One region of the Hydrogenophaga electricum genome, then DNA from elsewhere that is predicted to be linked to it. Evidence: predicted binding sites of a transcription regulator. Region 1 holds the regulator's gene; each other region holds the start of a gene.
The links. Region 1 encodes sigma-54, which starts transcription at its own class of promoters, with help from an activator protein. Its sites were predicted from a motif close to TGGCANGNAANCTGCTTT; they were not measured.
Positions count from the first base shown of each region.

Region 2: a site for sigma-54 is predicted at 2,836-2,853, ahead of QQK43_RS12575 (urease subunit gamma). Genes of this name have one in related genera too.
Region 3: a site for sigma-54 is predicted at 3,979-3,996, ahead of QQK43_RS10375 (GTP cyclohydrolase II). Genes of this name have one in related genera too.

Region 1 is NZ_BSPB01000021.1:24,679-32,245, reverse strand. It holds gene argS (arginine--tRNA ligase) at 1-1,257, shown strand, start outside; gene QQK43_RS13345 (SPOR domain-containing protein) at 1,272-1,958, shown strand; gene QQK43_RS13340 (thiol:disulfide interchange protein DsbA/DsbL) at 2,026-2,670, shown strand; gene lptA (lipopolysaccharide transport periplasmic protein LptA) at 2,791-3,423, shown strand; gene lptB (LPS export ABC transporter ATP-binding protein) at 3,447-4,196, shown strand; gene QQK43_RS13325 (RNA polymerase factor sigma-54) at 4,281-5,888, shown strand; gene QQK43_RS13320 (nitric-oxide reductase large subunit) at 5,951-7,567, opposite strand, start outside.
Region 2 is NZ_BSPB01000019.1:20,535-28,101, reverse strand. It holds gene ureC (urease subunit alpha) at 1-1,422, opposite strand, end outside; gene QQK43_RS12585 (urease subunit beta) at 1,443-1,748, opposite strand; gene QQK43_RS12580 (HupE/UreJ family protein) at 1,759-2,361, opposite strand; gene QQK43_RS12575 (urease subunit gamma) at 2,487-2,789, opposite strand; gene QQK43_RS12570 (hybrid sensor histidine kinase/response regulator) at 2,902-6,435, shown strand; gene QQK43_RS12565 (response regulator) at 6,470-7,510, shown strand.
Region 3 is NZ_BSPB01000013.1:88,018-95,584, reverse strand. It holds gene QQK43_RS10400 (cytochrome ubiquinol oxidase subunit I) at 1-919, shown strand, start outside; gene cydB (cytochrome d ubiquinol oxidase subunit II) at 953-2,107, shown strand; gene cydX (cytochrome bd-I oxidase subunit CydX) at 2,136-2,255, shown strand; cobalamin riboswitch at 2,299-2,505, shown strand; gene QQK43_RS10385 (acyl-CoA thioesterase) at 2,667-3,446, shown strand; gene QQK43_RS10380 (hypothetical protein) at 3,451-3,924, shown strand; gene QQK43_RS10375 (GTP cyclohydrolase II) at 4,077-5,393, shown strand; gene QQK43_RS10370 (URC4/urg3 family protein) at 5,396-6,634, shown strand; gene upp (uracil phosphoribosyltransferase) at 6,665-7,294, shown strand; gene QQK43_RS10360 (BMP family protein) at 7,368-7,567, shown strand, end outside.

The DNA.
Region 1 (7,567 bases):
AGACAGGCCGCGCTGGGCGACGCGATCTGCAACCTCTACAGCACCCAGGGCTGGGCGGTGCACCGCGAGTTCTATTACAACGACGCGGGCGTGCAGATCGGCACGCTGGCGACCAGCACCCAGCTGCGTGCCAAGGGCTTCAAGCCCGGTGACGAACAGTGGCCCGAGGCCGCCTACAACGGCGACTACATCCAGGACATCGCCAACGACTTCCTGGCAAAGAAGACGGTGCACGCCGATGACCGCGAATTCACCGCCAGCGGTGACGTCGACGATGCCGACAACATCCGCCAGTTTGCCGTCGCCTACCTGCGCAACGAGCAGGACAAGGATCTGCAGGCTTTCCAGGTCAAGTTCGACCACTACTACCTCGAATCCAGCCTCTACACCAGCGGCCGCGTCGAGGCCACGGTGAACCGGCTCATCGCCAACGGCAAGACCTACGAGCAGGACGGCGCGCTGTGGCTCAAGTCGACCGACTACGGCGACGACAAGGACCGCGTCATGCGCAAGGGCGATGGCACGTACACCTACTTCGTGCCCGATGTGGCCTACCACATCGCCAAGTGGGAGCGCGGCTTCACCAAGGTCATCAACATCCAGGGCACCGACCATCACGGCACCATCGCCCGCGTGCGCGCCGGCCTGCAGGCCGCCGAGGTGGGCATCCCGCAGGGCTACCCCGACTACGTGCTGCACACCATGGTGCGCGTGGTGCGCAACGGCGAAGAGGTCAAGATCAGCAAGCGCGCCGGCAGCTACGTCACGCTGCGCGACCTGATCGAGTGGACCAGCAAGGATGCCGTGCGCTTCTTCCTGCTCAGCCGCAAGCCCGACACCGAATACACCTTCGACGTCGATCTGGCGGTGCAGAAGAACAACGACAACCCGGTCTACTACGTGCAGTACGCGCACGCGCGCATCTGCTCGGTGCTCGCGGCCTGGGGCGGTGACAGGGCCGCTCTCCAGGACACCGACCTGTCGGCGCTGGAGGGGCCGCAGGCCCAGGCACTGATGCTGCTGCTGGCCCGGTACCCGGCCATGCTCACGGCCGCAGCGGCCGATTTCGCTCCGCACGATGTGACCTTCTATCTGCGCGAACTGGCGGCGGCCTACCACAGCTACTACGACGCCGAGCGCATCCTGGTCGATGACGAAGCCGTGAAAAAGGCCCGCCTGGCGCTGGTCGCGGCGACCGCCCAGGTGCTGCACAATGGCCTGGCGGTGCTGGGTGTGGACGCACCGCAAAAAATGTAAGGCACGAGTTCCGGATGAAACATTCTCCCCGGCCGCAGCGTGGCGGCACCCTGATCGGTTTTGTGGTGGGCGTTCTGGTCGGTCTGGCCATCGCCCTGGCCGTGGCGATGTACGTCACGCGCGTGCCGGTGCCCTTTGTGGACCGGGGCGTTTCCCGCTCGGCGGCGCAGGACGCGGCCGAGGCCGAGCGCAACAAGGGCTGGAACCCGAACGCCGGCCTCGCCAGCAAGGCCCCGCTGCCTGCGGCGGCGCCGGCGCCCGAATCGGGCGATCCCGCCGTGACGGCACCGGGCGTTGCCCCCGCTGCTGCGCCTGCTGCACCCGCCAGCTCGGCCGACCCGATCGGTGACCTGGTGCAGTCGCGCCTGGGCTCGCCGGCGCCCGCAGCCCCTGGCACGGTGACGGTCACCGTCACGCGCGACACCTCGGCACCAGCGTCCGCAGCCACCGTGGGCGGTGCCGAGCCTTTTGTCTACTTTGTGCAGGCGGGGGCTTTCCGCAGTCCCGAGGAAGCCGAGTCACAGCGTGCGCGTCTGGCCATGATGGGGTTTGCCGCCAACATCACCGAGCGCGAACAGGCCGGGCGACCGGTGTTCCGGGTCCGTGTGGGACCGTTCCAGCAGAAGGTGCCGGCCGACGCGACCCGCGAGCAGCTCGAGTCCGGCGGGGTGGAGGCGGCGCTGGTGCGCGTGCCGCGCTGACACCCCGCGTCCGCGGGAACTTTGCCGCGGCGCCGGCCACCAACCCGCTCATCACAGGAGTCCTTACATGCAACGTCGTCAGTTTTCCGCTTCCCTGCTGGCCTCCGGCGCGGGCGCCGTATCCGGTGCCTTGTGGTCCCCGCTGGCGCAGGCCCAGGTCGGGGGCTTCAAGGAAGGCAACGAATACCAGCGCCTGGGCCGCCCCGCGCCGGTGGATGCCCCGAACGGGCAGGTGGAGGTGATCGAGTTCTTCGCCTACACCTGCGTGCACTGCTTCAACTTCGAGCCCATCTTCAGCGCCTGGATTCAGAAGAAACCGGCCCACGTGACCGTGCGTCGTATGCCTGTCGCGTTCAGCGAAGCCTTTGTGCCGCTGCAGCGGCTGTTCTACGCACTCGAAGCGATGGGCCAGCTCGATGCCTTGCACGAAAAGGTTTTCAAGGCCATCCACGTCGAGCGGCAACGCCTGACCACCGCCGAGACCATCACCGCCTGGGTCGGCAAGCAAGGGCTGGACACCGCCAAGTTCACCGAGAACTACAACGCGTTTTCGGTGGCGGGCAAGGCGCGGCGCGCGGCCCAGATGCAGGAAGCCTATCTGGTGGAGGCCACCCCGTCGCTGGGGATTGGAGGACGTTTCTACGTCCCGGGTCAAGGTCCCAAGACCCTGCAGGTGGCCGACGCACTGATCGCCGATCTGCGCAAGGGCTGACCGGGTTTGGGTCACCTGGTGGCGGGGCCGGTCAAAGGCCCCGCAATTTGTTCGGCCATGCGCGCCGAACGCCGGCCGGTGAAGGCTACAATGAATGCAAGTTTCGTGCCCTCACCTGCCATGCCCGTGCTTCAAAACCCCCGCTTCCCGATCCGCTCCCTGTTGCTGGCCTTGGCCTGCGCGTTGCCCGTGGGCGCCGTGCATGCGGAGTTGGCCGACAAGGACAAGCCGTTGAACATCGAGGCCGACAGCCTGCGCTATGAAGATGCTAAGCAACTGAGCGTGTTCACCGGCAAGGTGGTGGCCACCAAGGGCACGATCATCATGCGCGGTGCGCGCATGGAGGTGCGCCAGGACCCGCAGGGCAACCAGTTCGGTCTGCTCGTCGGGGGACCGAATGCCTTGGCTTTCTTCCGGCAGAAACGCGAAGGCGTGGACGAATGGATCGAGGGTGAGGGCGAGCGCATCGAATACGAAAGCGCCTCCGAAACCGTGGTGTTCACCGGCAAGGCGGTGATGCGCCGTTACCGGGGCACCCAGCTCAACGACGAGAGCTCGGGCACCCAGATTACCTACAGCAGCGCCACCGAGGTCTACACCGTCAAGGGCGGCGCTGCCGCCACCGCGTCCAATCCTTCCGGCCGTGTGCGGGCCATGCTGACCCCGATCCCGGACGAGCAGGCGAAGCCGGCACCCGCCACAGCGCCCGCCCAACTGCGGTCCACCAACACCCTTCCCGAGCAGAAGCAGTGACGGCGGCGGAGGCCCCGGCGCCGATGGCGGTCCGCAGCCGGCTGGAAGCACGCGGCTTGCGCAAGGCCTATGGCAGCCGCAAGGTGGTCAAGAACGTCTCGCTCTCGGTCGACAAGGGCGAGGTGGTCGGTCTGCTGGGCCCCAATGGCGCGGGCAAGACCACATCGTTCTACATGATCGTGGGCCTGCTGCGGGCCGACGGTGGCGAAATCGAACTCGACGGCATGCGCATCGAGCGCCTGCCCATCCACCGGCGGGCCCGCCTGGGCCTGGGCTATTTGCCGCAGGAAGCCTCGATTTTTCGCAAGCTCACGGTGGCGCAGAACGTGCGCGCGGTGCTGGAGCTGCAGCACGATGTGAACGGCGAGCCGCTGTCGGCGGTCGATATCAACGACCGTCTCGACGAACTGCTCAAGGAATTGCGGGTCGACCACTTGCGCGATTCGCCCGCACCGGCGCTCTCGGGTGGGGAGCGTCGCCGCGTGGAAATCGCGCGTGCGCTGGCCACCCGGCCGCGCTTCATCCTGCTGGACGAACCCTTTGCCGGTATCGACCCGATCGCCGTGCTCGAAATCCAGCAGATCATCGCTTTCCTCAAGGACAAGGGCATCGGTGTCCTGATCACCGACCACAACGTGCGCGAAACCTTGGGCATCTGCGACCACGCCTACATCATCAGCGATGGCCAGGTGCTGGCCAGCGGGACCACGGCCGAGATCGTCGAGAACGCCGACGTGCGTCGGGTGTATCTCGGCGAACACTTCCGGATGTGAGGCCAGCATGCGGATGACCGGACCTGGCGGACAGCTTCCGACGGGCATGCGCCCGGCATGGCGTGATGCGGAGCGGGCGGCGGCATGAAACAGTCGCTCTCCCTGCGGGTTTCGCAGCACCTGGCCCTGACGCCGCAACTGCAGCAGTCGATCCGGTTGCTGCAGCTGTCCACGCTCGAAATGGCGCAGGAAGTCGAGCAGATGCTCGACGAGAACCCTTTCCTGGAGCGCACGGAAGAAAGCGCCGAGCGCGAGGAGTTTGGCCTGTCGGCCACCGACGCACCGGTCAGCGCGGGCGAACAGCTCAGCGAGTCGGGGAGCGGTGCGGATGATGGCGCCGCCGCTTCGGCGGGCGAGCGCCTGTCCGCCTCGGATGAAAGCGCCCCGGCCGACGACCTGGAAGGCCGGCTCGACGGCTCGGCCCCCGTGGAAGAAAGCTGGGAAGGCGACGGCACGGTCGAAATCGCGCCCGATGACAGCGAATGGGGCGGTGACGCGCCGCCGCGCAACGGCGCGTCGGACGACGACGAAACCGCCAGCGCGGCCGAGCTGGCGCGCAGCCTGATCAGCCTGCAGGACCACCTGCACGAACAGGCGCGCATGCTGCGCATCGGGGACGACGACGCGGCCGCGCTGTTCTTCCTCATCGAATCGCTGAACGATGACGGCTATCTGGATGGCGATCTGGGTGATCTGGCCCGCGCGTGGTGGCGCCTGGCCCATCCCGACACCGGTTTGCCGTCGCTTGAAGAGGCCGAGGAGGCCGAAGAGCAACTGCGCATCGCGCTGGGCTGGCTGCAGGCGATGGAGCCCGCTGGTGTGGGGGCGCGCGATCTGGCCGAATGCCTGCGGCTGCAGATCCAGGAACTGCGCAACACCCCGGCAGCCCGCATCGCGCTGGCGATCTGCCAGCAACCGCTGGAGCTGGTGGCCAAGCGTGACATCAAGCGCCTGTGTGCGCTCACGGGGGCGGACGACGAGACGGTGCGCGCCGCCCTGGGCCTGATTGCCGGGCTTGAACCCAAGCCGGGGCGGCGCTTTGTCGACGTGGAGCGCAACATCGTCGTGCCCGACGTGATCGTGCTGCGTGCCGGGCGCGGCTTCAAGGTGGTGCTCAATCCCGACGTCATGCCCCGCCTGCGCGTGCACGATGTGTACGCCAACGCGCTGCGGGGCCAGCGCGGAGGGCGCGACAGCGAAGGCGGCCACGCGGCGATGCAGCAGCGCCTGCAGGAAGCGCGCTGGTTCATCAAGAACATCCAGCAACGCTTCGACACCATCCTGCGCGTGTCCAGCGCCATCGTCGAGCGCCAGCGCAATTTCTTCATGCACGGCGAACTGGCCATGCGCCCGCTGGTGCTGCGCGAGATCGCCGACGAACTGGGCCTGCACGAGTCGACCATCAGCCGCGTGACGACGGCCAAGTACATGTCCACGCCGTTCGGCACCTACGAGCTGAAGTACTTCTTCGGTTCTTCGCTGGGCACGGAAACCGGCGGCAACGCGTCGAGCACCGCGGTGCGCGCGCTCATCAAACAGTTCATCTCGGCCGAAGACACCAAAAAACCGCTGTCGGACAACCAGCTCTCGGACATGCTCAAGGAGCAGGGCATCGAGTGCGCGCGCCGCACCGTGGCCAAGTACCGCGAGGCGCTGCGCATCGCCCCGGCCAATCTGCGCAAGGCGCTCTGACAGACCCGAAAAAACGCCGCCCAAAGGGCGGCGTTTTGGCAGGCAGGGCGCTCGGTGCGTGCTCAGGCAGTGCGCGTGCGCAGCGTGGTGGCGGGTGCGCCGCGGCTGGCCAGGCCCCACACCACCTGCCAGGCCATGGCCACGGCGCCAACGATGAACACCACGTCACCGAAGGTGCGCACCCAGCGCAGCGTCTGCAGCAGCGGCTGCTGCAGGAAGGCTTCGCTGCGGGCGTACCACAGGCCCTCGCTGACACTGGCGTGGAACTGCAGGATGCCGATGGGCAGCAGGCTGGTGGCGATCATCAGCACCAGGCCGACGTTGAGGCCCCAGAACGCGGTTGGCATCAGGACGGGGCTGAAAACGAACTGCGGGCGAAGGTAACGCAGCACCAGCAGTGTGAAGCCCAGTGCCAGGAAGCCGTACACCCCGAACAGGGCGGCGTGTGCATGCACCGGTGTGGTGTTCAGACCCTGCACGTAGTACAGCGAGATGGGCGGGTTGATCATGAAGCCGAAGACGCCCGCGCCCAGCATGTTCCAGAAGGCCACGGCCACGAAGCACATCAGGGGCCAGCGCAGGTTGTCCATCCAGGGCGCACGGGTCTTCAGGCGCCAGTTGTCCCAGGCTTCGTGGCCCAGCACGATCAGCGGCACCACTTCCAGCGCGCTGAAGGCCGCCCCCACCGCCATCACCGGCGTGGTGGTGCCCGCGAAGTACAGGTGGTGGAAGGTGCCCGGAATGCCGCCCAGCAGGAACAGCGAGGCCGAAGCCAGGCTGGCGGTGGTGGCCATGGGGCGCGAGACCAGGCCCATGCTGCTGAAGACGAAGGCCAGCGCCACGGTGGCGAAGACCTCGAAGAAACCTTCGACCCACAGGTGCACCACCCACCAGCGCCAGTACTCCATCACCGTGAGGCTGGTGCGCTCGCCGTAGAACAGGCCGGCGCCATAGAACAGACCGATGGCCCCGACCGAAGCGGTCAGCAGGGCGAGCAGGTTCTTGTCTTCGCCATCAGAACTGTTGGCCCCCAGGTCCAGGCTTCGCCCGGCCCGTCCCCCAAGGGGAGCAGAAGAGCTTGGGGCGGCCCGGCGCTCTCCTGACAGCAGCGCCGGCAGCACGCCGCGCAGCATCAGCACCAGCCACAGCAGGATACCGACCCACTTGAGAATCTGCCACAGGCGCCCGAGGTCGACGTATTCGTAGCCCTGGTGGCCGAGCCAGAAGCTCCAGGCTGGTGGCAACTTCTGCGCGATGGCCAGGTAGTTACCGATGAAGGAGCCGACGCACACGAACACCAGCGCCCAGAACAGCACATCCACCCCGAGCTTCTGGAACTTCGGGTCCTTGCCGCCGTTGATGACGGGCGCCAGGAACAGGCCCACGGCGAGGAAGCCGGTGGCGATCCAGAACAGGGCGCTCTGGATGTGCCAGGTGCGGGTGAGCGCGTAGGGAAACCACTGCGACACGTCGATGCCGTAGAAGTGCTGGCCTTCGACCGTGTAGTGCGCGGTGAACCCGCCAATGAAGACCTGAAACACGAACAGGGCCACCACCAGGAAAAGGTACTTGCCCAGAGCCCGCTGCGACGGGGTGAGCGCGCTCAGCGTCAGGGGGTCGTGTGTCGGCGCTGTGGGCAGCGGCGCCTCGTACGCGCGCAGGAAGGACCAGCCCCACAC
Region 2 (7,567 bases), on a different contig from region 1:
CTGCGGCGTGGGGATGGAGGCGTTCGGGTCGCCCATGGCGGCCAGCGCGATGCTGCCGCCCTTGAGCACCAGCGCCGGCTTGACGCCGAAAAACGCGGGCTTCCAGATCACCAGGTCGGCCCACTTGCCGACTTCGAGCGAGCCGACGATGTGCGACATGCCGTGCGCGATGGCCGGGTTGATCGTGTACTTGGCGATGTAGCGCTTGACGCGGAAGTTGTCGTTGCGGCTGCTGTCTTCGGGCAACGCGCCACGCTGGTTCTTCATCTTGTCGGCCGTTTGCCAGGTGCGGATCACCACCTCGCCGACGCGGCCCATGGCCTGGCTGTCGCTGCTCATGATGCTGATGGCACCCAGGTCGTGCAGGATGTCTTCGGCGGCGATGGTTTCGCGGCGGATGCGGCTCTCGGCAAAGGCCAGGTCTTCGGGAATGCCGGCGTCCAGGTGGTGGCAGACCATCAGCATGTCGACGTGTTCGTCGAGCGTGTTGACGGTGTAGGGCATGGTCGGGTTGGTGGACGAAGGCAGGAAGTTGGCCTCGCCGACCACGCGGATGATGTCGGGCGCGTGGCCGCCGCCAGCCCCTTCGGTGTGGAAGGCGCACAGCGTGCGGCCTTTGGTGGCCGCGATGGTGTCTTCGACGAAGCCCGATTCGTTGAGCGTGTCGGAGTGGATCGCGACCTGGGTGTCGGTTTCTTCGGCCACGTCCAGGCAGTTGCTGATGGCGCTGGGCGTGGTGCCCCAGTCTTCGTGCAGCTTCAGACCGATCACGCCGGCATCGATCTGCTCGCGCAGCGGTGCGGGCTGGCTGGCGTTGCCCTTGCCCAGAAAGCCCAGGTTCATCGGCAGGCCGTCGGCCGCCTGCAGCATGCGCTCAATGTGCCAGGGGCCGGGCGTACAGGTGGTGGCAAAGGTGCCGGTGGCCGGGCCGGTGCCGCCGCCGAGCATGGTGGTCACGCCCGAGGCCAGGGCTTCGTCCACCTGCTGCGGGCAGATGAAGTGGATGTGGCTGTCGATGCCGCCGGCGGTGACGATGTTGCCTTCGCAACTGATGATTTCGGTCCCCGGGCCGATGACGATGTCGACCCCCGGTTGGGTATCGGGGTTGCCGGCCTTGCCGATGGCGACGATGCGGCCGTCCTTGAGACCGATGTCGGCCTTGACGATGCCCCAGTGGTCGACGATGAGCGCGTTGGTGAGCACGGTGTCGACAGCGCCTTCGGCGCGCGTGCGCTGGCTTTGCGCCATGCCGTCGCGGATGGTCTTGCCGCCGCCGAATTTCACTTCCTCACCGTAGCCGCCGGCGGCCAGGGTGTAGTCCTTCTCGACCTCGATCAGCAGGCCGGTGTCGGCCAGGCGCACGCGGTCGCCGACGGTGGGGCCGAACATGTCGGCGTAAGCGCGTTTGGGAATGCTGGCCATGTCAGGGCTTTCCTTGGAAATCAGAGCTTGCCTTGCGTCAGGCCACGGAAGCCGTACACGATGCGGTCGCCCGCGAAGTCCACCAGTTCGACGGTGCGCTGTTGCCCGGGCTCGAAGCGCACCGCGGTGCCGCTGGCGATGTTCAGCCGCTTGCCCTGCGCGGCGCTGCGGTCAAAGGCCAGCGCAGCATTGGTCTCGGCAAAGTGGTAGTGCGAGCCGACCTGCACCGGGCGGTCTGCGGTGTTCTTCACCACCAATGTCAGCCCGGCACGGCCGGGGTTGAGGGCATGGTCGCCGTCGTCAACAAGGAGTTCGCCGGGAATCATGGGGATGTCCTCAGGCGGCCAACTGGCTGAACAGGTAGACGCCAGCGGCGCTGAGCGCGGCGCCCAGGCTGCCCAGCGCCAGACCACTGCGCCGGCCCAGCCAGCGCTTGATCGCCAGGCCGATGCCAACGCCGCCGATGTGCAGCACGGCCGTGGTCAGCAGGAAGCCGAGCGCGTAGCCGGCAAAGCCGGTCTCGGGCGTTTCGGCACCGTGGGCCAGGCCGTGCAGCGACGCGGCCGCAGCGATCAGGCCCAGACCCAGGGCGGGCGGCAGGGGCCTGGCCGCCAGGATCAGCATGGCGCCGAACATCACCACGCTCAGCGAGATGGCGTGTTCCAGGTAGGGCACGGTCAGGCCCATCATGCCCAGCACGGCGCTGGCCACCAGGGCCAGCAGGAAGGTGGCCGGGCCCTGCCAGGCCTTGTTCGCGGGCAGGGCCGAGACGGACCAGATGCCCACGGCGACCATGGCCAGCAGGTGGTCGGGACCGAAGGGGTGGACCAGGCCTTCCAGGAGGCTGCTGGTGCCGTGGCCGGTGTGGGCCTGGGCGGCGAGGGCGGTGGTACCGAGCGCGGTGGATAGGAGGGTTTTGACGAGTGTTGTGTGTTTCATGAAGGTCCTCGGCAGAGAAGGCGGTGGCACGAAGTGTCCGGGTCAAGGATGCGGTGGAACCGGCTTTGCCGGGCCACTCGCATCGCCCCCTTGGGGGGTGACGGGCGAAGCCCGGCGCGGGGGGGTCAACTGATCGGCGTGTGGACAGTGACGAGCTTGGTGCCGTCGGGGAAGGTGGCTTCGACCTGGATGTCCGGGATCATCTCGGGCACGCCCTCCATCACGTCGTCGCGCGTCAGCACGGTGCGGCCCTCGCTCATGAGCTGGGCCACGGTCTTGCCGTCGCGGGCGCCTTCCATCACGGCGGCGGTGATCAGCGCGATGGCTTCGGGGTAGTTGAGCTTGAGGCCGCGGGCCTGGCGCCGCTCGGCCAGCAGGGCGGCGGTGAAGATCAGCAGCTTGTCTTTTTCGCGAGGGGTCAGTTCCATGGCGGTCGGCGGGGAAAAGGGCGTCGGGTGACCAAAGGCTGTCGATTCAGCAAATACTGTGCCTGCAAGGCACCTTGTTGGTGCGTGGCACAAAATCTGCAGCATTTTCGAGGTGAACACCTCTGCTGAAAACGCCCATACGCCCTTGCCCGCGCCGGTGGACGCGCCGCAGCGCATCATCAAGGTGCGCCGCGACTACAACAGTTGGGTGGCCAGCGAAACCATGGAGGACTACGCGCTGCGCTACACGCCGCAGCGTTTCCGCAAGTGGAGCGAATGGCGCGTGGCGAACACGGCTTTCGGCGTGGCCTCGTTCCTCATCCTCGAAGCGGTGGGCGCCACGCTGCTGGTGCAGTACGGCTTCATCAACGCCTTCTGGGCCATTCTGGCCACGGGGCTCATCATCTTCCTGGCCGGCCTGCCCATCAGTGTGTACGCCGCGCGCTACGGGGTCGACATGGATCTGCTCACGCGTGGCGCGGGCTTCGGGTACATCGGCTCGACGATCACCTCGCTGATCTACGCCACCTTCACTTTCATCTTCTTCGCGCTGGAGGCGGCGGTCATGGCCTACGCGCTGGAGCTGGCGCTGGACATTCCGCCCGCCTGGGGTTACCTGATCTGCGCCGTGGTGGTGATTCCGCTGGTCACGCACGGGGTGTCGGCCATCAGCCGCTTCCAGGTGTGGACGCAGCCGCTGTGGCTGGTGATGATGACCGTGCCGTTCGCGGCCGTGCTGATCATGGACCCGGGGGCTTTTGCCGGCATCGTGCACTACGGTGGTGAATTCGGGGTGGGTGAAGATTTCCGTTGGAACCTTTTTGGTGCAGCGCTCACCGTCGGTATCGCGCTCATCACGCAGATGGGCGAACAGGCCGACTACCTGCGTTTCATGCCGGCCCCCCGGCCGGGCCAGCACTGGCGCTGGTGGGCCGGGGTGCTGGCCGGCGGGCCGGGCTGGGTGATCCTGGGCGTGCTCAAGATGCTGGGAGGCGCGCTGCTGGCCTGGCTGGCGCTGTCGCACATGGTCTCGCCCGAACACGCGGTGGACCCGAACCAGATGTACCTGGCGGCCTACGAATACGTGCTGCCCTACGGCTGGGCGGTGGCGGCCACGGCGCTGTTCGTGGTGGTCTCGCAGCTCAAGATCAACGTCACCAACGCCTACGCCGGCTCGCTGGCCTGGAGCAACTTCTTTTCGCGCCTGACGCACAGCCACCCGGGCCGGGTGGTCTGGGTGGTGTTCAACACGCTGATCGCCTTCATGCTGATGGAGATGAACGTGTTCCAGGCGCTGGGCGAGGTGCTCGGGCTCTACAGCAACCTCGCCATCGCCTGGATCATGGCCGTGGTGGCCGACCTGGTCATCAACAAGCCGCTGGGCTGGAGCCCCAAGGGCATCGAGTTCAAGCGCGCCTACCTCTACGACATCAACCCCGTGGGCGTCGGGGCGATGGTGCTGGCCTCGCTGCTGTCGGTGGCGGCCTACCTGGGGTTGATGGGGGCGATGGCGCAGGCGTTTTCGGCGGTGATCGCGATGGTGACCGCGCTGGTGACGGCGCCGCTGATCGCGTGGGCGACGAAGGGGCGCTACTACATCGCCAGAGGAGAGGGCCCCCACGCTCCGACCTCCATCGAGGAGGGCGGCTATCGGCGGCTGGGCGTGCTGAAGTGCGTGATTTGTGAACGGGACTACGAAGGCCCCGACATGGCGCACTGCCCGGCCTACCAGGGCGCCATCTGCTCGCTGTGCTGTTCGCTCGACGCGCGCTGCGGCGACCTGTGCAAACCCCACGCGCGCCTCTCGGTGCAGTGGCAGGGGGCGCTGCGCATGCTGCTGCCGCAGCGCGTGTGGCCGTACCTGCGCGCCGGGCTGGCGCACTACCTGCTGATCATGCTGGTGATGGCGCCGCTGCTGGCGGCCGTGCTGGCCCTGCTGTACCGCCAGCAGACGCAGGCGCTGGAGACCCAGGCGGTGGCCGGCCTGGTCGACGCCGCGCTGCGCGCCGGCTTTCTGCATGTGTACGCGGTGCTGCTGCTGATCGCGGGCATCGTGGCCTGGTGGCTGGTGCTGGCGCACAAGAGCCGCGAGGTGGCGCAGGAAGAGTCGAACCGCCAGACCCGATTGCTGATGCAGGAGATCGAGTCGCACCGCCGCACCGACGAGGCCCTGCAGCAGGCGCGCCGCGCCGCCGAGCAGGCCAACCAGGCCAAGAGCCGCTACATCAGCACCATCAGCCACGAGTTGCGCACGCCGCTCAACAGCATCCTTGGCTACGCCCAGTTGCTGCAGGAAGACACCGATCTGCCGCAGCACCAGGCACAGGCCATCCGCGTCATTCACCGCGGGGGCGAGCACCTGCTCTCGCTCATCGACGGCACGCTCGACATCGCCCGCATCGAGTCGGGCCGGCTGGCGCTGGACGTGCGCCCCATGGCCTTTGCCGACGTGGTTCGCGAGGTGGCCAGCATGTTCGAGCTGCAGGCTGCCGCCAAGGGCTTGCGCTTCGTGTTCGACGCGCCGGCCGACCTGCCGCTGGCGGTGCGGGCCGACGAAAAGCGCCTGCGCCAGATCCTCATCAACCTGCTGGGCAACGCGGTGAAGTTCACCGGCCTGGGCGAGGTGCGCCTGCGCGTGCGCCATGCGCGCGAGATGGCGCATTTCGAGGTGCACGACACCGGCCCGGGCATGAGCGCGGCCGACATGGAACGCATCTTCGAGCCCTTCGCGCGCGGGCAGGGCGCGGTGGCCGCGGCCGGGCCCGAGGGCGGGACCGGGCTGGGCCTGACCATCGCCAAGATGCTCACCGACCTCATGGGCGGCGAGATGACGGTGCGCAGCCAACCCGGCGCGGGCACCGTGTTCACCGTGCGACTGTTCCTGCCGGCGCTGCAGGGCGTGGCGGCGCGGCGCGTGCGCCCCACGCTGCCGGTCACCGGGTATGCCGGCGCGCGCCGCCGGGTGCTGGTGGTCGACAACGAAGAAAGCGACCGCGAACTGCTGGCCAACTGGTTGCGCCCGCTCGGGTTCGAGGTGATGCTGGCCACCAACGGCCACGACGCACTGGCCCTGCTGGAGGGCGTGCAGCCCGGCGGTGCCCAGGCGCCCGACGCGATCTTCATGGACCTGGCCATGCCCGGCATCGACGGCTGGGAAACGCTGCGCCGTCTGCGCGCCGGTGGCTGGGGTGCGGTGCCCACCGCCATCGTGTCGGCCAACGCCTTCGACAAAGGTCTGCAGGCCGAAACCGAAGAGGCGGCACCCACTGACTTTTTCGTCAAACCCGTGCGGCGCGACGACCTGCTGCTCTGGCTGGGCCAGCAGTTGCGGCTGGAATGGCAGCACCCGGTGCAGGCCGAGGCGCCTGCGCCCACACCCGTTCCCGCCCGCGCGCCGCTGGCGTCCGAAGCGCCGGCCTGGGCCGCAGGCGACGCCCAGGCCCTGCTGCCGCTGCTCGATCTGGTGCGCCTGGGCTACTACAAAGGCATCGTGCAATGGCTGGACGACTGGGTGCGCCAGCACCCCGAGCAAGCCGATTTCGCGCAGGGCATCCGCACCATGGCGCGCGAATTCCGCTTCGAAGCCATCGAGCAGCGCCTGCTGCAGGCGGGCGTACCATCGCGCCTGCCGACCGAACCGAGCTGACCCCATGGCCGCGAGCGACCCTCCTTCCCCCGACATGTCCCCGGCCGATCCGCTGGCACCGCCTGTGGTGCTGGTGCCGGAATCCCGCCTGGTGGTGCTCATCGTCGACGACGTGCCCGACAACGTCGCGCCGCTGCACGACGCGCTCGATGACGCGGGTTTTGCGGTGCTGGTCGCGCTCGACGGCGAAGCCGCCGTGCGGCGTGCGCAGCAGGCGCGGCCCGACGTCATCCTGCTCGACGCCGTCATGCCCGGTATCGACGGCTTCGAGGTCGCGCGCCGGCTCAAGGCCGACCCGCGCACCGCGCCCATTCCCATCATCTTCATGACCGGGCTCACCGAGACCGAACATCTGGTGGCCGCGCTCGGCGCCGGCGGTGTGGACTACGTGACCAAACCCATCAAGCCGCGCGAAGTGATCGCGCGCATGGGCGTGCACCTGGCGCAGGCGCGCCACCTGCGCCAGGGCGCGGTCGAACGCAGCCAGGCGCGCAACGCGCTCGACGCCTTCGGCTACGCCACCATCACCGTGCGCGCACGCGACGGCCGCCTGATGTGGCAGACCCCGCTGGCGCGCGACCTGCTGCTGCGCTACTGCGGCACCGAGGCCCCGGCCACGCCCGACGTGGTGCTGCAGTGGCTGGCGCGCCTGCTGCCCGAGCTGCAGGCGGCCGATGCGGCCCAGCGCCCCGAACCGCCGCGACTCACGCTCGACCAGGGCCCACGGCGCCTGACCTTTCGGCTGCACCAGCGCGTGGGCGACGAAGAGGCCGACGAACTCGGGGTCGGCGAGCCCGGTGACTGGCTCATCGTCATGCAGGAAACGTCGGACGCCAGCGTGCTCGAAGCCCTGGCCCAGGCCTTCGGCCTCACCGCGCGCGAGGCCGAGGTGCTGTACTGGGTCGTCAAGGGCAAGATCAACCGCGACATCGGCGACATCCTCGGCGCCAGCCCGGCGACGGTGAAGAAGCACCTGGAGCGCATCCACGCCAAACTGGGGGTGGAAACGCGCACCGCCGCCGCCGCGATGGCGATCAACCGCGTGCCGCTGCTGCGGCCGCAACACGGCGGCTGATCCGGCGTGCGCCGGTCCCGGCATACGCCACATGGCGTACGCCGAGGCGCCGGCGGG
Region 3 (7,567 bases), on a different contig from region 1:
GGTGGCGGCTTCGTTCGGCCTGGCCGCTGCGCTGTCGGTGGTGGTGCTGGGCGATGAAAGCGGTTACGCCACGAGCGAACACCAGAAGATGAAGCTGGCGGCCATCGAAGCCATGTGGAAGACCGAGCCGGCACCGGCTTCGTTCACCGCCATCGGTCTGCCCGACCAGGCCGCGCGCCAGACCCACTACGCGGTGCACATTCCCTGGGTCATGGGCCTCATCGGCACGCGCTCGCTGACCGAAGAGATCACCGGCATCGAAGACCTGGTGACGGCCGCCAAGGGCCGCATCCGCGAAGGCCAGCAGGCCTACGACACCTTGCAGAAGATCCGCGCGCTGGGCGCGGGCGTGCCCATCCCGTCGGACCTGCAACAGGCGTTTGACGCACAAGGGCGTTCGCTGGGCTACGCCCTGCTGCTCAAGCCCTATGTGGACGACCCGCGCCAGGCCACGGAGGCGCAGATCGAGAAGGCGGCCTGGGACACCGTGCCCCAGGTGGCGCCGCTGTTCTGGTCCTTCCGCCTGATGGTCGGCCTGGGGTTGTTCTTCATCGTGCTCACGGCCACGTTCTTCTGGCTGTCGGCGCGCCGCCGCCTGGATGCCCACCCCTGGCTGCTCAGGCTGGCGGTGTGGTCGATTCCCTTGCCCTGGATCGCCGCCGAAGCCGGCTGGATCGTGGCCGAACTGGGCCGCCAGCCCTGGGCGGTGGAAGGTGTTCTGCCCACGGCCGTGGCCGTGTCCGAACTCGGCGCCAGCACCGTGCTGTTCACGCTGCTGGGCTTCGTGGCCATCTACACGGTGCTGATCGTGGTGGAGATGAAGCTCATGCTCAAGGCCATCCGCAAAGGCCCCGAGCCGGACGCCCCGCCGGCTGCCGGCGCCGACGTGCCCCTCATCGGCAAGGTGCATACCGCCTGACCGCCCCACCCACGCTCACTGCGGAGAAATTCCATGATTCTTCATACCCTTCTGGACTACGACGTCCTGCGTGTCATCTGGTGGCTGCTGCTCGGTGTGCTGCTGATCGGCTTTGCCGTCACCGACGGCTTCGACCTCGGGGTCGGTGCGCTGCTGCCCTTCGTCGCCCGCACCGATCTGGAGCGGCGTGTCGTCATCAACACCATCGGCCCGGTGTGGGAAGGCAACCAGGTGTGGCTGGTGCTCGGCGGCGGCGCGATCTTCGCGGCCTGGCCCCACATCTACGCCATGTCTTTCTCGGGCTTCTACCTCGCCATGTTTGCGGCGCTGTTCGCGCTCATCCTGCGGCCGGTGGGCTTCAAGTACCGCAGCAAGCGCGAAAGCGCGACCTGGCGCAGCGCCTGGGACTGGGCGCTGTTCGTCGGCGGCTTCGTGCCGGCGCTGATCTTCGGCGTGGCCATCGGCAACGTGCTGCAGGGCGTGCCGTTCCGCTTCACCGACGACATGCGGATGATCTACGAAGGCACGTTCTTCGGCCTGCTCAACCCGTATGCGGTGCTGTGCGGTCTGGTGTCGGTGACGATGCTGGTCATGCACGGCGGCGCCTGGCTGACGCTCAAGACCGAAGGCACCGTGGCCGAGCGGGCACGCCGCTTCGCCTCGCTGGCGGCCCTGGGCACCCTGGTGCTGTACGCGCTGGCCGGGTGGCTGCTGTGGGCCTTCGTGGCCGGCTACCAGTTGAGCAGCCCGCACCTGGCCAATGGCCCGTCCAATCCGCTGCTCAAGACCGTGACCGCCGGCGTGGCGGGCGCCTGGTTCAGCAACTACCAGCAGCACCCCTGGACCCTGCTGGCTCCGGCGCTGGGCTTTGCCGGCACGCTGGCGGCGCTGCTGGGTCTGCGCGCGCGCTGGGAAGGCCTCACGGTGGTGTTCAGCGGGCTGGGCATCGCCGGCATCATCCTGAGCGTGGGCGCGTCGATGTTCCCCTTCATCGTGCCTTCGTCGATCGACCTGCGCTCGGCGCTGATGGTCTGGGACGCTTCGTCGAGCCACAAGACCCTGTTCATCATGCTGGTGTGCGCGGTGATCTTCGTGCCGCTGATCCTGGCTTACACGAGCTGGGTGTACCGCGTCATGTGGGGCAAGGTGCGCACCCGCGACATCACCCATGGCGACCACGCCTACTGATTCCACCAGACCCTGAAAGGACATCCTCATGTGGTACTTCGCCTGGATCCTCGGCCTGTTGCTGGCCGCCGCTTTTGCCGTGCTCAACGCCATGTGGTACGAACTGATCGACGACGAGGCCGCGAAAAAGCGCGCGCCGCAGCGCTGACCGACCCCCGGGGCCGGCCCGCCCGGCGGCACAGGGCGGCCGTATACTGCGCCGGCCCCGCGGTTTCTTGCCCCACCGCAAGAATGAAAAGGGAACGACAGAACGGTTGATCACCAACCCAGTCTGTGGCTGCCCCCGCAACTGTGATCGGCGAGTCCGCTGCCCTCCACGCCACTGGCTTCGTGCCGGGAAGGCTGGCAGCGGATGACGACCCGAGAGCCAGGAGACCTGCCACGGGGCGGTGTGTGTGTCTGTGCCTGGGCGGGGTGTCCCGGAGCGGGACCGTTCCGCGTGGCAAACCCTTGTCTACCGCTGCCGTGGCGCTCCGTGCCGCGGGCATCCGGGCGGGCTCGCGCGCGGAGGCCGTCTTGCGATCGGTGTGCGCTTCGCCTCCTTCAACGGAGGTCTGTCTTGTCCGAATCTGTCGTTTTCCCGGCGCCCGCATCCGCGGCGGCGCTGCCCACCCCCCTGGTCGTGGTCGACCTGGTGTGGCCCGACCAATCCAACCACCACGGCACGCTGTTCGGCGGTGCGGCGCTGGCCATGCTCGACCGCCTGGCGTTCATCATGGGCAGCAAGGCGCTGCGCGGCGCGGTGGTCACCGCCGCCGTGGGGCGCCTGGACTTCGCGTCGCCCGCGCCGGCCGGTTTTGCGGTCGAATGCCAGGCCCGCGTGCTGCAGCGCGGCCGCCGGTCGGCCACCGTGGAAGCCAGTCTGACGGCCGAAGACCTGCTCAGCGGCGAGCGGGTGCACTGCCTGCGCGGCGAATTCGTGATGGTGCGCCAGGCCGGGACCGAACCGGCCACCGCCATCGCGCCGGAGGCGGCGGACGGTCCGGCCGATGGCGCCTCGCCGGCGGGCTGGGCACGGGTGGCCGAAATCGTGTTCCCGGGCCATGCCAACCACCGTGGCGTGCTGCACGGCGGGCCGGCCATGGCCTGGATGGCCAAGGCCGGGTTCGTTGCGGCCACGCGGCAGGTGCGGCGCAGCGTGGTGATGGCCGCGAGCGAACGCATGGACTTCGTCGCCCCCGCCGTCGTTGGCGATGTGGTCGAGGTCACGGCGCGCGTGACGGGCACCGGCCAGCGTTCGGTGCGGGTGCAGGTCGAGCTCTGGGCCGAGTCGCCGGTCACCGGGGCGCGCCACCGCTGCACATCGGCGGAGCTGGTCTATGTGGCGGTCGACGCTTGAGCTCGTGCCGCTGTCAGCGGAGGACCGCCGCGCGCTGGCGGTGCACCTGCTGGCCCTGGACACCGACGACCGGTACGCCCGCTTCGGTTGCACGCTGGGCGACGCCGCGCTGCGGAACTGGGTGCGCGGCATTTCCTGGCCGGCCCAGCGCTGGTGGGGCTGGCGCCGGCGAACCGGAGCAGGCCTGCTGGCCGCCCTGCAACTGGTGCCCACGGCCGAACCCGGGGCCTGGGAGCTGGCGCTGAGCGTGCAGCGGCCCGTGCGCCGCCTCGGGCTCGGCACGGCCTTGCTGTCGGCCGCGGTCTGCCGGGCCGACACCGAACTGCACTGCCTGCTGGGCCACCACGGGCATGGGGCACTGGTGGCGATGGGGCGGCGGCTGGGGTATGGCGTGCAGCTGTCCGGACAGCCGCCCCGTGTCCGCCTGCAGGTGGGTACCCGGGGGGCGCCAGGGGAAGCTGAAATGGGGCAGGGCTGAAACGGTCGCTCCGCGCAAGGTGCACCGCATTGGGGCAAATCCGCTGTCGACGTGTGGCATGGTTTTTGTTACGGTTTTGACCAGTTGGTCCAAAAAACCGGCTCATACCGGCACCCCGTGTCCCCCTGCGCCTTTTTCTGAGGAGGCCTTTCATGTCTGAAGACGCCGCTCCCGCCGTGGCCCCGGCCGCGCTGCCGCCATCGGCCCAGTCGCCGCACCCGCGCCACATCCGGCTCACCTCGCATTCGGGCGGCTTCGGCGCCCTGCCCATCCGGTGGGGCGCGGTGACGGCGCGCGAGCGCGGGCCGCTGGTGGGCACCACCACCAACCGCGCGCACCGCAACGTGATCGGCACGCACAGTGGCAGCTACAGCGTCTACCGGGCGCTGGCCGTGGCGGCGGGCGCGCTCAGTCGCGAGCACAAGGCCGACCTGACGAACACCGCGCCGACCGACGTGATCGGGCCCTACCCGCAGTGGGCCGACCCGGGCAAGATCGTCAGCATGGACCCCTGGGGCGCCGAGGTGGCGCGCGAATACGCCACCGAACTGGCGGCGGGCTACGACATCCGCCCCACCATCGCGGTGACCAAGGCGCACGTGATCCTGCCCGAGGTGATCGAGGCGGTGCAGAAAGGGCGCCTCAAGCCCGACGGCAAGCTGCTGCTCGAAGGCGGCGCGGCGCTGGTGACCAAGGTGGCGGTCGAGCCCGTGTGGTACCTGCCCGAGGTCGCCAAACGTTTCGGCTGTTCCGAAACCGATCTGCGCCGCGTGCTGTTCGAAGAAACCGGCGGCATGTACCCCGAACTCGTCACGCGGTCCGACCTGGACGTGTTCCTGCCGCCCATCGGCGGGCAGACCGTCTACATCTTTGGCGACCCGCGCGATCTGGCCAACCCCGAGGTGGAACTGACCGCACGCGTGCACGACGAGTGCAACGGCTCCGACGTGTTCGGCTCCGACATCTGCACCTGCCGGCCCTACCTCACGCACGCCATCGAAGAGTGCATTCTGGGCGCGCAGGCCCAGGAGGCTGGTGGCCGTGGCGGCGTGGGCCTGGTGGCCTATTCGCGCAAGGAAGGCCGGGCGCTGGGCGAGGTGACCAAGTTCCTGGTCTACAACGCGCGCAAGCGCCAGGTCGGCGGCGACACGGCCGACCAGTACTTCGCCCGCACCGAATGCGTGGCCGGCGTGCAGGACATGCGCTTCCAGGAGCTCATGCCCGACGTGCTGCACTGGCTGGGCATCCGCAAGATCCACCGGCTGGTGTCGATGAGCAACATGAAGTACGACGCGATCACCGGCTCGGGCATCGAGGTCGGCGTGCGCGTGAACATCCCGGACGAACTCATCCCGGCCGATGCGCGCGTGGAGATGGACGCCAAGATGGCGGCCGGCTACTTCACCCCCGGCGCCGTGCCCGATGCCGAGGAGCTCAAGAAGGCCAAGGGCCGGGGGCTGGACGCGTGAGCATGGCCGACACCGACACCACCACTGCGGCGGGCGCGGCGCAGGCGCTGCGTGCCACCACCGCCATCCGCGAACGCGCCCATGCCTTGCTGGCGCTGGCGCGGCGCGGCGAATCGGCGTTTTTTGCCATCCACGACGGCGCCCTGCCGGAGGCGGCGCGCACCGTGGCCGAGGTCACGCGTTCGCGCTACCCGGACCTGCGCATTCCGTACCACAGCCGCTGGCGCCACTTCGAGGCCGGCGGGGTGGACCGCGCCGGCCAGCTGGATGTGCTGCTGGGTGCGGTGCCGGCTGCGGCGCGCGCGCGGGCACAGATCGACCTGGCGCTGGTGAGCGTGCTGCTCGATGCCGGTGCGGGCGCGGCCTGGGGCTACCAGGAGGCCGGCAGCGGCCAGCGCTTTACCCGCTCCGAAGGCCTGGGCGTGGCCAGCTTCCACGCCTTCGTGGCAGGGCTGTTCTCCAGCGATCCCGAACAGCCGCTGCGCGCGGATGCGGCCGGCTTGCGCGCCGTGACCGCCGAACGGCTCGGGGCGGCTTTCCAGGTGGGGGCCGACAACCCGCTGATCGGGCTGGAAGGGCGCGCCGCGCTGCTGCGCCGCCTGGGCGAGGTGCTGGCGGCGCAGCCCGGCAGCTTCGGCCCGCTGGGCCGGCCGGGCGGGCTGTTCGATGCGCTGGTGGGGACCGAGCGGCGGGCCATCGAGGCGCACGACGTGCTGCAGGCGCTGCTGGACACGCTGTCGGACATCTGGCCGGCGCAGAACGCCATCGACGGCGTGTCGCTGGGCGATTGCTGGCCGCACCCGGCCGTGCAGGGCCCGGGGCTCACGCGCGGCTGGATGCCGTTCCACAAGCTGTCGCAGTGGCTGACCTATTCGCTGCTGGAGCCCTTCGAATGGGCGGGCGTGGCGGTGCAGGGGCTCGATGCCCTGACCGGCCTGCCCGAATACCGCAACGGCGGTCTGCTGCTCGACGCCGGCGTGCTTCAGCCCCTGCCGCCCGATGCCACCACCCGCACCTGGCAGGTGGGCGATCCCTTCATCGTGGAATGGCGCGCGCTCACGGTGGCCCTGCTCGACGAGCTGGCCCCGCTGGTGCGCGGCGAACTGCGGCTGACCCCGGACCGCCTGCCCCTGGCCTGCGTGCTCGAAGGCGGCACCTGGGCGGCCGGCCGCGTGCTGGCACAACGTTTGCGAGGCGGTCTGCCGCCTCTGGCCATCGACAGCGATGGCACGGTTTTCTGAACATTTCTCCCGACCCGAGAGGCCTTCACCATGAGCAATGTCCACGTCATCGATCATCCCCTGGTGCAGCACAAGCTCACGCTCATGCGCCGCAGGGACGCCAGCACCAACAGCTTCCGCCGCCTGCTGGGCGAGCTGGCCATGCTCATGACCTACGAGGTCACGCGCGACCTGCCGCTGCAGGACATCGAGGTCGAAACCCCGCTGGAACTCACCACCGGCAAGGTCATGGACGGCAAGAAGCTGGTCTTCGTGTCCATCCTGCGTGCGGGCACCGGCATCCTGGACGGCATGCTCAGCGTGGTGCCCGGCGCGCGCGTGGGCCACATCGGCCTGTACCGCGACCCCAAGACGTTGACCGCCGTCGAGTACTACTTCAAGATGCCTGGCGAGATGCAGGAGCGCGACATCGTCGTGGTCGACCCGATGCTGGCCACCGGCAATTCGGCCGTGGCGGCGGTGGACCGGCTCAAGGAACTGGGCCCGAAATCCATCAAGTTCGTCTGCCTGCTGGCCGCACCCGAAGGCGTGGCCACGCTGCAGCAGGCCCACCCCGACGTGCCGATCTACACCGCCGCGATCGACCGCGAACTCGACAGCCACGGCTACATCCTGCCGGGCCTGGGCGACGCGGGCGACCGCATCTTCGGCACCCAATGAGGGCTGCGTTCCCGGCCAGCGTTTTCCGGTTTTCCGTCCCGCCATCCTCCACCCCTTCGCAGGAGTTCCCGCCATGCCGTTCCCCGCTCTCCCACGCCGTCACCTGATGGCCCTGGCCGCCGCCCTGGCGGTTGCCGCGCCCGGCTTCGCCCAGGCCCAGGCCAAGCTCAAGGTGGCCGCCATCTACACCGTGCCGTTCGAGCAGCAGTGGGTCAGCCGCATCCACAAGGCGCTCAAGGCCGCCGAGGCGCGGGGCGAGATCGAATACAAGGC